DNA from 2 places in the Stappia indica genome. Region 2 is predicted to be linked to the other one. Evidence: riboswitches for the same ligand, from Rfam matches in the RefSeq annotation. Region 2 holds a riboswitch; the other holds the start of a gene.

Region 1 (4,135 bases), 260 kb from region 2:
GCTGGGCACCGGCCGTTTCGACTTCGAAAAGGCGCATGAACATCCGCTGTGGTTCAAGGAGCTGAACGGCTTTGCCGACCATGTGCCGGAAACGGAGGAATACGGCATCCGCTCCTTCGTCTACCGGGCGCGCCGGCCCTTCGCCCCGCGCGCGCTGAGCCGCTTCGTGCACAAGAGCTGGCCGGGGGTGATCCGCGCCAAGGGCTTCTTCTGGCTGGCGACGCGGCCGCAGTTCGTCGGCGAGATCAGCCAGGCCGGCGCCTTCGTCACCACCGAAAAGCGCGGATTGTGGTGGTCGGCGGTGCCGCGCCAGCACTGGCCCGAGTCGCCCGACTGGCGGCGGGCGATGGAGCCCTACATGCATCCCGTGTGGGGCGACCGGCGGCAGGAGATCGTCTTCATCGGCACCGCCGGCATGGATGAAGCGGCGATCCGGGCCGAGCTCGACGCGGCACTGGTCGCCGACACCGGCTTCCATCCGGAGCGCTGGACCGGGCTCGACGACCCCTTCCCCGCCTGGGGCAGCGCGGCGGCCTAGGTCGTGAACTCATAATTCTGACGAGAAACGGTATGCCCGAACCCGATCGGATACAAGAAGCAAGACCGCAGGAAACCATCAGGTTTTCAAGGGTTTGCGACGCTGTTGCCGGCGGGTTCCGGCATACCCGAAGGGCGTCGGTCGAGCTGCGATCTGCGGCGTCGGACCGCTCGGCCGGGGGACCTGCCCCGGCCCTCGCGATCCTCCTGGCATATCTTTGCCCGACCGGACGCCGTTTCCGGCACAATTATGAGTCCACGACCTGAACCAGCGACGATGGCTTTGGGTGATTGGCCTTGAAGCGGTCCCCGTCATCTGCCAGTTTGGCGGCGATGGTTGCCGACGGCCGAACCGCCAGAGGCATGAAAAGGGAACACGGTGAGGCGTACCCATCAGGGGCCGAGACCGTGGCTGCCCCCGCAACTGTAAGCGGCCGGGGCCGACGTCCTTTACCGGACGAATGGCCCAGGCCCAGCCGCACGATGCCACTGCCCGAAGCCGGGCGGGAAGGCGCGGCCGGGCCGGACCCGCGAGCCAGGAGACCTGCCATCTCCCGCAACGACGACCGGACGGGGTGTTCCGGGAAGGTAGCCATGACACGCAACGATTCCATCTTCCGCCCATCCAGGGTCTTTGTCCGCAGCCTGCCGAACCTTGCGGCCGAACGCGCGGGGCAGCGCCATGGCGCATGATCTCGCGCTCGGCGAACGCCGCATGGAGGCAGCGCCTGAAATGCGCCGGCACTGCATCACCGTATGCACCACCTGCCGGGACCCGGAAACGCGCGCGCGCCCGGGTGCGGACCTCATCGAGACCCTGAACGCGGCGCTTGCCGAAAACGGTCTGGCGCATGTGAGCGTTGAGGGCGCGGCCTGCATGGCCGGCTGCTCGCGCCCCTGCACGGTCGCCTATCAGGCCGAGTGCAAGGCGAGCTATCTCTTTGGCGACATCGAGCCGGCGCGCGACGTGGAGACGCTTGTCGCCTTCGCCCGGCAATATGCCGAGCTCGAGGACGGCTGGTGCTCCTCGCTGCAGCGCCCGGACGGGCTGAAGGGCAAGACGCTGGCGCGCATGCCCGCCCTGCCCGCTTTCGCCCCCGGAGTGCCGGGGCGGAGGGACAGCGCATGAGCCATCACAGCGGAACCCCGGTGGTGCTGGAGCTGCAAAAGGTCGGCTACCGGCCGCGCGGCGCGGATGCGCTCCTCTCCGACCTGACGCTGCATGTGCATGACGGCGAGATCCTCGTCGTCGCCGGGCCCAATGGTGCCGGCAAGTCGACGCTGATCCGGCTGATCGCCGGGCTGAGCGAACCGACCGGCGGCGAGATGCGGCTCGGCGGCAAGCCGTATCGCGACGTGCCTATCACCGAGCGCGCCCGCATCATCGCCTATGTCGGCCAGAGCGAGGAAAGCTGCGACCGGCTGACCGTCTCGCAATATGTCTCGCTCGGCCAGCTGCCGCATCACCGCACCGGCGGGCGCGAGGCGAGCACCAGGGCGACCGACGAGGCGCTGGCGCTGGCCGACCTGACGCGGTTTGCCGGCCGGCGCATGGGCGAGATCTCCGGCGGCGAACGCCAGCGGGCGAAGATCGCCCGCGCCGTCTGCCAGCGCCCGCGCATCCTGGTGCTGGACGAGCCGACCAACCATCTCGATCCGCTGGCGCGCGGCGAGCTGCTCAGCCTCGTCTCCGGCCTCGGCATCACCGTGGTGGCGGCCCTGCACGACCTCACCCTGATCGAAGCCTTCGCCAGCCATGTGGCGCTGATCCAGGACGGACGGCTGGTCGCCCACGGCCACCCGGTCGAGGTGCTGTCGAGCGAGCGGGTGCGCGCGGTCTTCAGCGTCGACATGCACCGGATGCAGCATCCGGTCGAGGCCCGCCAGATCAGCGTGCTGGACATCCCGATCGAAGGGCGGTTCGGCGCCGCAACCCTGCCGGGAGAGGCACCCCGACCAGCCGCACCCGGTGCTCCGCATCTGCGTGCGGTGGCAACGCGCGGCTGAGCCGCGCCCTCACCTTTTTCCAGAGTTTTCACGGTTTTTCATCCTCACCAGGAGTCTGTCCCCCATGACCCGTTCCGGCCTCAAGCGCCTGTCCCTGTTCGCCGCCGCGATGGCCTTCGCCGCGCCGGCCCTCGCCTTTCCCGTCACCGTCGACAATTGCGGGACGCCGCTGACCTTCGAGGCGGCGCCCGAACGCATCGTGGTGCAGGACATCAACATGAGCGAGATGGCCTTCGCGCTCGGCCTGCAGGACCGCATGGTCGGCGTCAGCGGCATCAGCGGCTGGTACAAGACCAGCGAGGCGTTCGACCGCAAGCGCGGCGACATCCCCGAGATCGCGCCGAAATATCCGACGCTGGAAAATCTCGTTGCCGCCGATCCGGATCTGTTCTTCGCCGGCTGGTATTACGGCATGAAGCCGGGCGGCGACGTTACCCCCGACACGCTGGCGCCGCACGGCATCAAGACGCTGATCCTCACCGAAAGCTGCGTCCATCTGGACAAGGCGCGGCCCAAAGCCTCGCTCGACCTGCTCTATGGCGACATGCTGCGGCTCGGCACGATCTTCGGCAAGGAGACCGAGGCGCAGGCGCTGGTGGACGGCTGGAAAGCGCGGATGGCGGAGCTCGCCGCGCGCATCGGCGAGAACCGCGAGATGAAGGTGTTCCTCTACGATTCCGGCGAGGACAAGCCCTTCACCGCCGGGCGCTTCGCCATGCCGACGGCAATGATCGAGGCGGCCGGCGGGCGCAACGTCACCGCCGAAATGGAGACCAGCTGGGGCACCACCTCGTGGGAGGCGGTGGCGGCGGCCGACCCGCAGTTCATCATCCTGCTCGACTACCAGGACGGCGGCGGGGCGGACAAGCTGCGCGCCTTCCTGGAAGCCCATCCGGTGATGAGCCAGACCGAAGCTGTGAAGAACGCCCGCTATCTGCCTCTGCGCTATGAGGAACTGACGCCGGGACCGGCGAACATCGAGGGCATCGAGCGGCTCGCCCGAGCGATGCATCCGGAGGCGTTCTGAGCCATGCGGCTGGCGCTGGTCCTGACGGTAAGCCTGCTCGCGGTCATCGCGCTGCTGGTGGCCGCCGTTGCCATCGGCTCGACGCCGCTGCCGGTGCGCGCGGTGATCGACGCGCTGGCCGGCGGCGACGGGCCGACGGCGCGCATCGTCATGGACCTGCGCCTGCCGCGGGCGCTGCTGGCGCTGCTGGTTGGGGCCGGGCTCGGCACGGTCGGCTGCCTGCTGCAGACGACGACGCGCAACGACCTGGCCGATCCGTTCCTGTTCGGCCTGTCCTCGGGCGCGGCGGCCGGGGCGGTGCTGGTGATCACCGTCACCGGCGATCTTCTCGGCCTGTGGACGCTGCCGCTCGCCGCCTTTGCCGGCGGCATGGCCGCCTCGGTGATCGTGCTGGCGCTGATCGCCCGGCTCGGCGACCGGGGGCCGGCACGGCTGGTGCTGGCGGGGCTTGCGGTCTCGTTCCTGTTCATGGCGCTGACCAACTACCTGGTCTTTGCCGGCGACCAGCGGGCCGCCCATTCCGTGCTGTTCTGGACGCTGGGCGGGCTCGGCCTTGCCCGCTGG
Region 2 (4,135 bases):
GCGCCTCCGACCACAAGGTGAGCGAGGCGGTCTATCTCGCCGACCCGGAAGGCAACGGCATCGAGATCTATGCCGACCGCGCTCCGTTCGCCTGGACCGATGCGTCCGGAGCCATCGTCATGTCGACGGACCCGCTGGATGCGCCCTCGCTGCTGGCCTCCGCGGGGGGCACGCAGTGGCAGGGCGCGCCGGCCGGCACCCTCGTCGGCCATGTGCACCTGCAGGTCGGGGCCACCGATACGGCCGACGCCTTCTATGCTGGGCTGCTCGGCTTCGACATCGCCGCGCGCTATCCCGGCGCAAGCTTCTACGGCTCGGGCGGCTATCACCACCAGCTGGCCGGCAACATCTGGAACAGCCGGGGCGCGGGACCGCGCAAAGCCGGCCGCACCGGCCTTGCCGAACTGGAGATCGTGCTGCGTGAGGCCGGCCGGGCCGGGGCCATCGCCGATGCGGCGCGCAAGGCGGGGTGGGAACTGGACGGGGAGGGGAGCGACGGCCTCGTCATCGCCGACCCCTGGAGCACGCGGCTGCGCCTGACCGCGGCCTGAGGCCGGGGCGAAGGAGGGCGGGGCCGCTCAGGCCTTGGCCTCCGCGGCCTCGATCTCTTCCAGAAGCGCACGCAGCAACCCGGCCAGCGCCTCGCGCTCAGTCGGGGCAAGGCTTGCGAGATACCGCGCCTCGTTCGCCATGTCCGCCCGGAACGCCTCTTCCGCCAGCGAGATCCCGGCCGGCGTCAGCACGACCTCGAGGCTGCGTCCGTCGCTCGCCGATTTCTCGCGCGCGACCAGCCCCGCCTTTTCCAGCCGCGCCAGCCGATGGGTCAGCCCGCCCGAGGAGATCATCAGCGTCGAATAGAGCTCCGTCGGCGTCAGCCGGTAGGGTGGGCCGGAGCGGCGCAAAGTCGAGATGACGTCGAACTCGCCGCGGTCGAGGCCGAAGCCCGCGAAGGTCTTCTCGATGCTGCCGCCGGCCAGCAGCGTCAGCCGCCGCGCGCGGCCGAGGATGGCCATCGGCTCGGTGTCGAGATCCGGCAGCTCCCGCGCCCACTGCGCCCTCAGCCTGTCCACATGATCCGCCATGGCATCTCCCGCTCTGCGTCACTGCCGCCGCTCGAAGGCGGCCGCACGGCTCAGTCTCTCGATATCAAGATATTTATCTTGACGCAAAGACAAATCTCCGGAAGTATCTTCACGTCAAGATAAATGGAGGAGAGATTGTCATGACAGTCGGTGCTCACGCCAATGTCGATGTGGCCGGACGGCCCGATATCTCGGTGCGCCGCCATCGGTCGCCGGCTCCGGGCGAAAGCCCGACGGTGCGTTTCGAGGGGAAGGATTACGGCTCGCCGGTTTCCATGTTCGTCACCGACAGCGCGCCGGGCACCGGGTCGCAGCTGCATGTCCATCCCTATCGCGAAACCTGGGTGGTGCGGAAAGGCGAGGCGGAGTTCCTGGTCGGCGGCGAGCGGCTGTGCGCCTCTGCCGGGGACATCGTCGTTGCGCCGGCCGATGTGCCGCACCGCTATCTCAATGTCGGAACCGGCCAGCTGGAGCTGGTCTGCATCCATCCGTCCGACACGATCCGCCAGCAGGATCTTTAGACAAAGGAAATCAGCCATGTCGTCGACCGACAGCAAGCCGCCGGTGAAGGGGCCGGCCTCCTACTTTCCCTCCATCGAGAAAAAATACGGCCGTCCCATCGCCGAATGGAAAGATCTGATCCGTTCGCAATCCGGCCTGAAACACATGGAACTGGTGGCCTGGCTGAAGGCGACGCACGGGCTCGGGCACGGCCACGCCAATGCGCTGGTCGCCCATACGCTCGCCGAGGAGACGTGAGGGCGGGCGCTGTCTTGCGCGTCCGGCCGAACCTGTCAGACTCGCGAAGGGTCTCGCGCCCCGAATGAGGGAACTTGGCCAGGCCGCGGCGCGTTGGCCTCGGAGGAGGGGCTCGGTCCCCGAATGTGATTTTTCGCGAAATGTCGAGGCAAAGCTCATGGATGCGTCCACCCTGCCGGCTCTTTTCGGGTTTCTGGCAGCCTGTTTTCTCGCCGCCCTGACCGGGGCGCTGTTCCGCCCCGGCGAGTGGTACGAGCAGCTGAAGAAGCCGTCCTGGCGACCGCCCAACAAGCTGTTCGCGCCGGTCTGGACGGTGCTCTACGTGATGATCGCGGTGTCCGGCTGGCTGGTCTGGCGCGAGGCGGGCTTTGCAGGTGCCGCCCTGCCGTTCACCGTCTACGGCATCCAGCTGGTGCTCAACGGCATCTGGACGCCGCTGTTCTTCGGCCTGCACCGCCCGGACCTCGGCATGATCGACATCGTGCTGGTGTGGCTGTCGATTGTCGCGACGATTCTACTGTTCTGGCCGTTGCACATGCTCGCAGCGCTGCTGCTCGTGCCCTATCTCGCCTGGGTCACCTTCGCCGCCGCGCTGAACTTCTCGATCTGGCAGCTGAACCGGGAGGGGTGAGGGCAACGCAAATCACCGCGCGGCGCGATGCGTCGTGCGGTGGCAGCAGATCGGATATTTGGAAGAATTGGAGAAGGAGTGGCTCCCCGGGCCGGATTCGAACCAGCGACCAAGCGGTTAACAGCCGCTTGCTCTACCACTGAGCTACCGGGGATCACAAGTCACGCGGGGCAGCTGCACCGCGTCGGTGGCAGGCGTATAGCAAACTGCGCCGCCGCTTGCCAAGCCCTTTGTCGCAAAACTTTTCCACAGTCGGAGCGCGCCGCGGGTATCGGGGCTTTTTCGCCTGCGTCGGCAAATGCTCCGCAGCGGAAGGCATGCAAGGCCTTTCCGCCTCGCTGCTGGACGCGGGCCCCTTCGGCAGGCTATGAGTCGTCATCCTCCGGTCCTTTCTGACGGACGAAGTCCGATGAAAGGGGAAAGTCGGAATGCGGTGGGGGAGGACCCAAATCGGGCTCCCGAATCCGCAGCTGCCCCCGCAACTGTGAGCGGCGAGCCTTCCTGCGTGAACCACTGGGCCTTTCGGTCCGGGAAGGGCAGGGCGAGGCATTGACCCGCGAGCCAGGAGACGAGCCGGATCATCCGGACCCTTTCTCAAGGGCCCGGCCCGAAACGTCACGCGCCGTCGGGTGGACGGCAGGAGGCCAGAATGTTCCCGTTGAAGGGCGCCCGCCGCTTCAGCTCTCCCGGCATATCCAGCCGCGGGGAGACCTGCGCGTGAGCGATGCTCCCGCATCCGGTTCTGTACAGGTCACGGCCCGCACCGTGCTGGTGACGGGCGGCGCACGCTCGGGCAAGAGCCTTTATGCCGAAGGGCTGGTGAACGCGTCGCAGCGCGAGCGCGTCTATGTCGCCACCTGCACGCCCTTCGACGACGAGATGCACCAGCGCATCGACCGCCACCGCGACCAGCGGGGCGAGGGCTGGCGCACCATCGAGGAGCCGCGCGATCTGACCGGCGTCATCGCCGCCGAAAGCACGGAGGGGCGCGCCATCCTCGTCGATTGCCTGACGCTGTGGCTCAGCAACCTCATATTCGCCGAGGCCGATCCGGAAGCGGAAACGGCCCGGCTCGCCGGGGCGCTGCGTGCCGCGCCCGGCCCCGTCGTTCTCGTCACCAACGAGGTCGGCTCGGGCATCGTGCCCGACAACGCGCTCGCCCGCCGCTTTCGCGACGAGCAGGGTCGCCTCAATCGCCGCATCGCGGAACTCGCCGATGTAGCGGTGCTTGTCGCCGCCGGCCTGCCGCTCGTTCTCAAGCCATCCCACCTCCAGCCGGAGATCCGTCTATGACCGCTTCCACGCCCCGCACTGCCGGCAAGATCCCGGCCACCATCGTCACCGGCTTCCTGGGGGCCGGCAAGACGACCCTGCTCTCCAACCTGCTGCGCGAGGCGAAGGGCAAGCGCATCGCCCTCATCGTCAACGAGTTCGGCGACATGGGCTTCGACGGCTCTCTGGTTGACGGCTGCGCCGATCCGGACTGCGCCGCGGAAGAGGTGGTGGAACTGACCAACGGCTGCATCTGCTGCACCGTCGCCGACGATTTCCTCCCCACCATGGAAATGCTGATCGCCCGTGACGAGGCGCCGGACCACATCGTCATCGAGACCTCGGGCCTTGCCCTGCCGCAGCCGCTGGTGCGCGCCTTTTCCTGGCCGAG

Evidence for each region. Region 2 has a riboswitch for cobalamin ahead of cobU (bifunctional adenosylcobinamide kinase/adenosylcobinamide-phosphate guanylyltransferase). Riboswitches for the same ligand answer to the same signal wherever they lie in the genome.
Region 1: linked by a shared signal. The riboswitch ahead of GH266_RS23100 (DUF1636 family protein) and the one ahead of cobU (bifunctional adenosylcobinamide kinase/adenosylcobinamide-phosphate guanylyltransferase) in region 2 are both predicted to bind cobalamin.

The regions. Positions count from the first base shown of each region.
Region 1 is NZ_CP046908.1:5,085,348-5,089,482, reverse strand. Features, by position in the region: gene GH266_RS23105 (GTP-binding protein) at 1-538, shown strand, start outside; cobalamin riboswitch at 855-1,103, shown strand; gene GH266_RS23100 (DUF1636 family protein) at 1,220-1,666, shown strand; gene GH266_RS23095 (ABC transporter ATP-binding protein) at 1,663-2,544, shown strand; gene GH266_RS23090 (ABC transporter substrate-binding protein) at 2,609-3,571, shown strand; gene GH266_RS23085 (FecCD family ABC transporter permease) at 3,575-4,135, shown strand, end outside.
Region 2 is NZ_CP046908.1:4,827,637-4,831,771, forward strand. Features, by position in the region: gene GH266_RS22145 (VOC family protein) at 1-551, shown strand, start outside; gene GH266_RS22150 (MarR family winged helix-turn-helix transcriptional regulator) at 579-1,082, opposite strand; gene GH266_RS22155 (cupin domain-containing protein) at 1,223-1,603, shown strand; gene GH266_RS22160 (DUF4287 domain-containing protein) at 1,620-1,841, shown strand; gene GH266_RS22165 (TspO/MBR family protein) at 1,999-2,472, shown strand; tRNA gene GH266_RS22170 (tRNA-Asn) at 2,552-2,626, opposite strand; cobalamin riboswitch at 2,839-3,064, shown strand; gene cobU (bifunctional adenosylcobinamide kinase/adenosylcobinamide-phosphate guanylyltransferase) at 3,190-3,765, shown strand; gene cobW (cobalamin biosynthesis protein CobW) at 3,762-4,135, shown strand, end outside.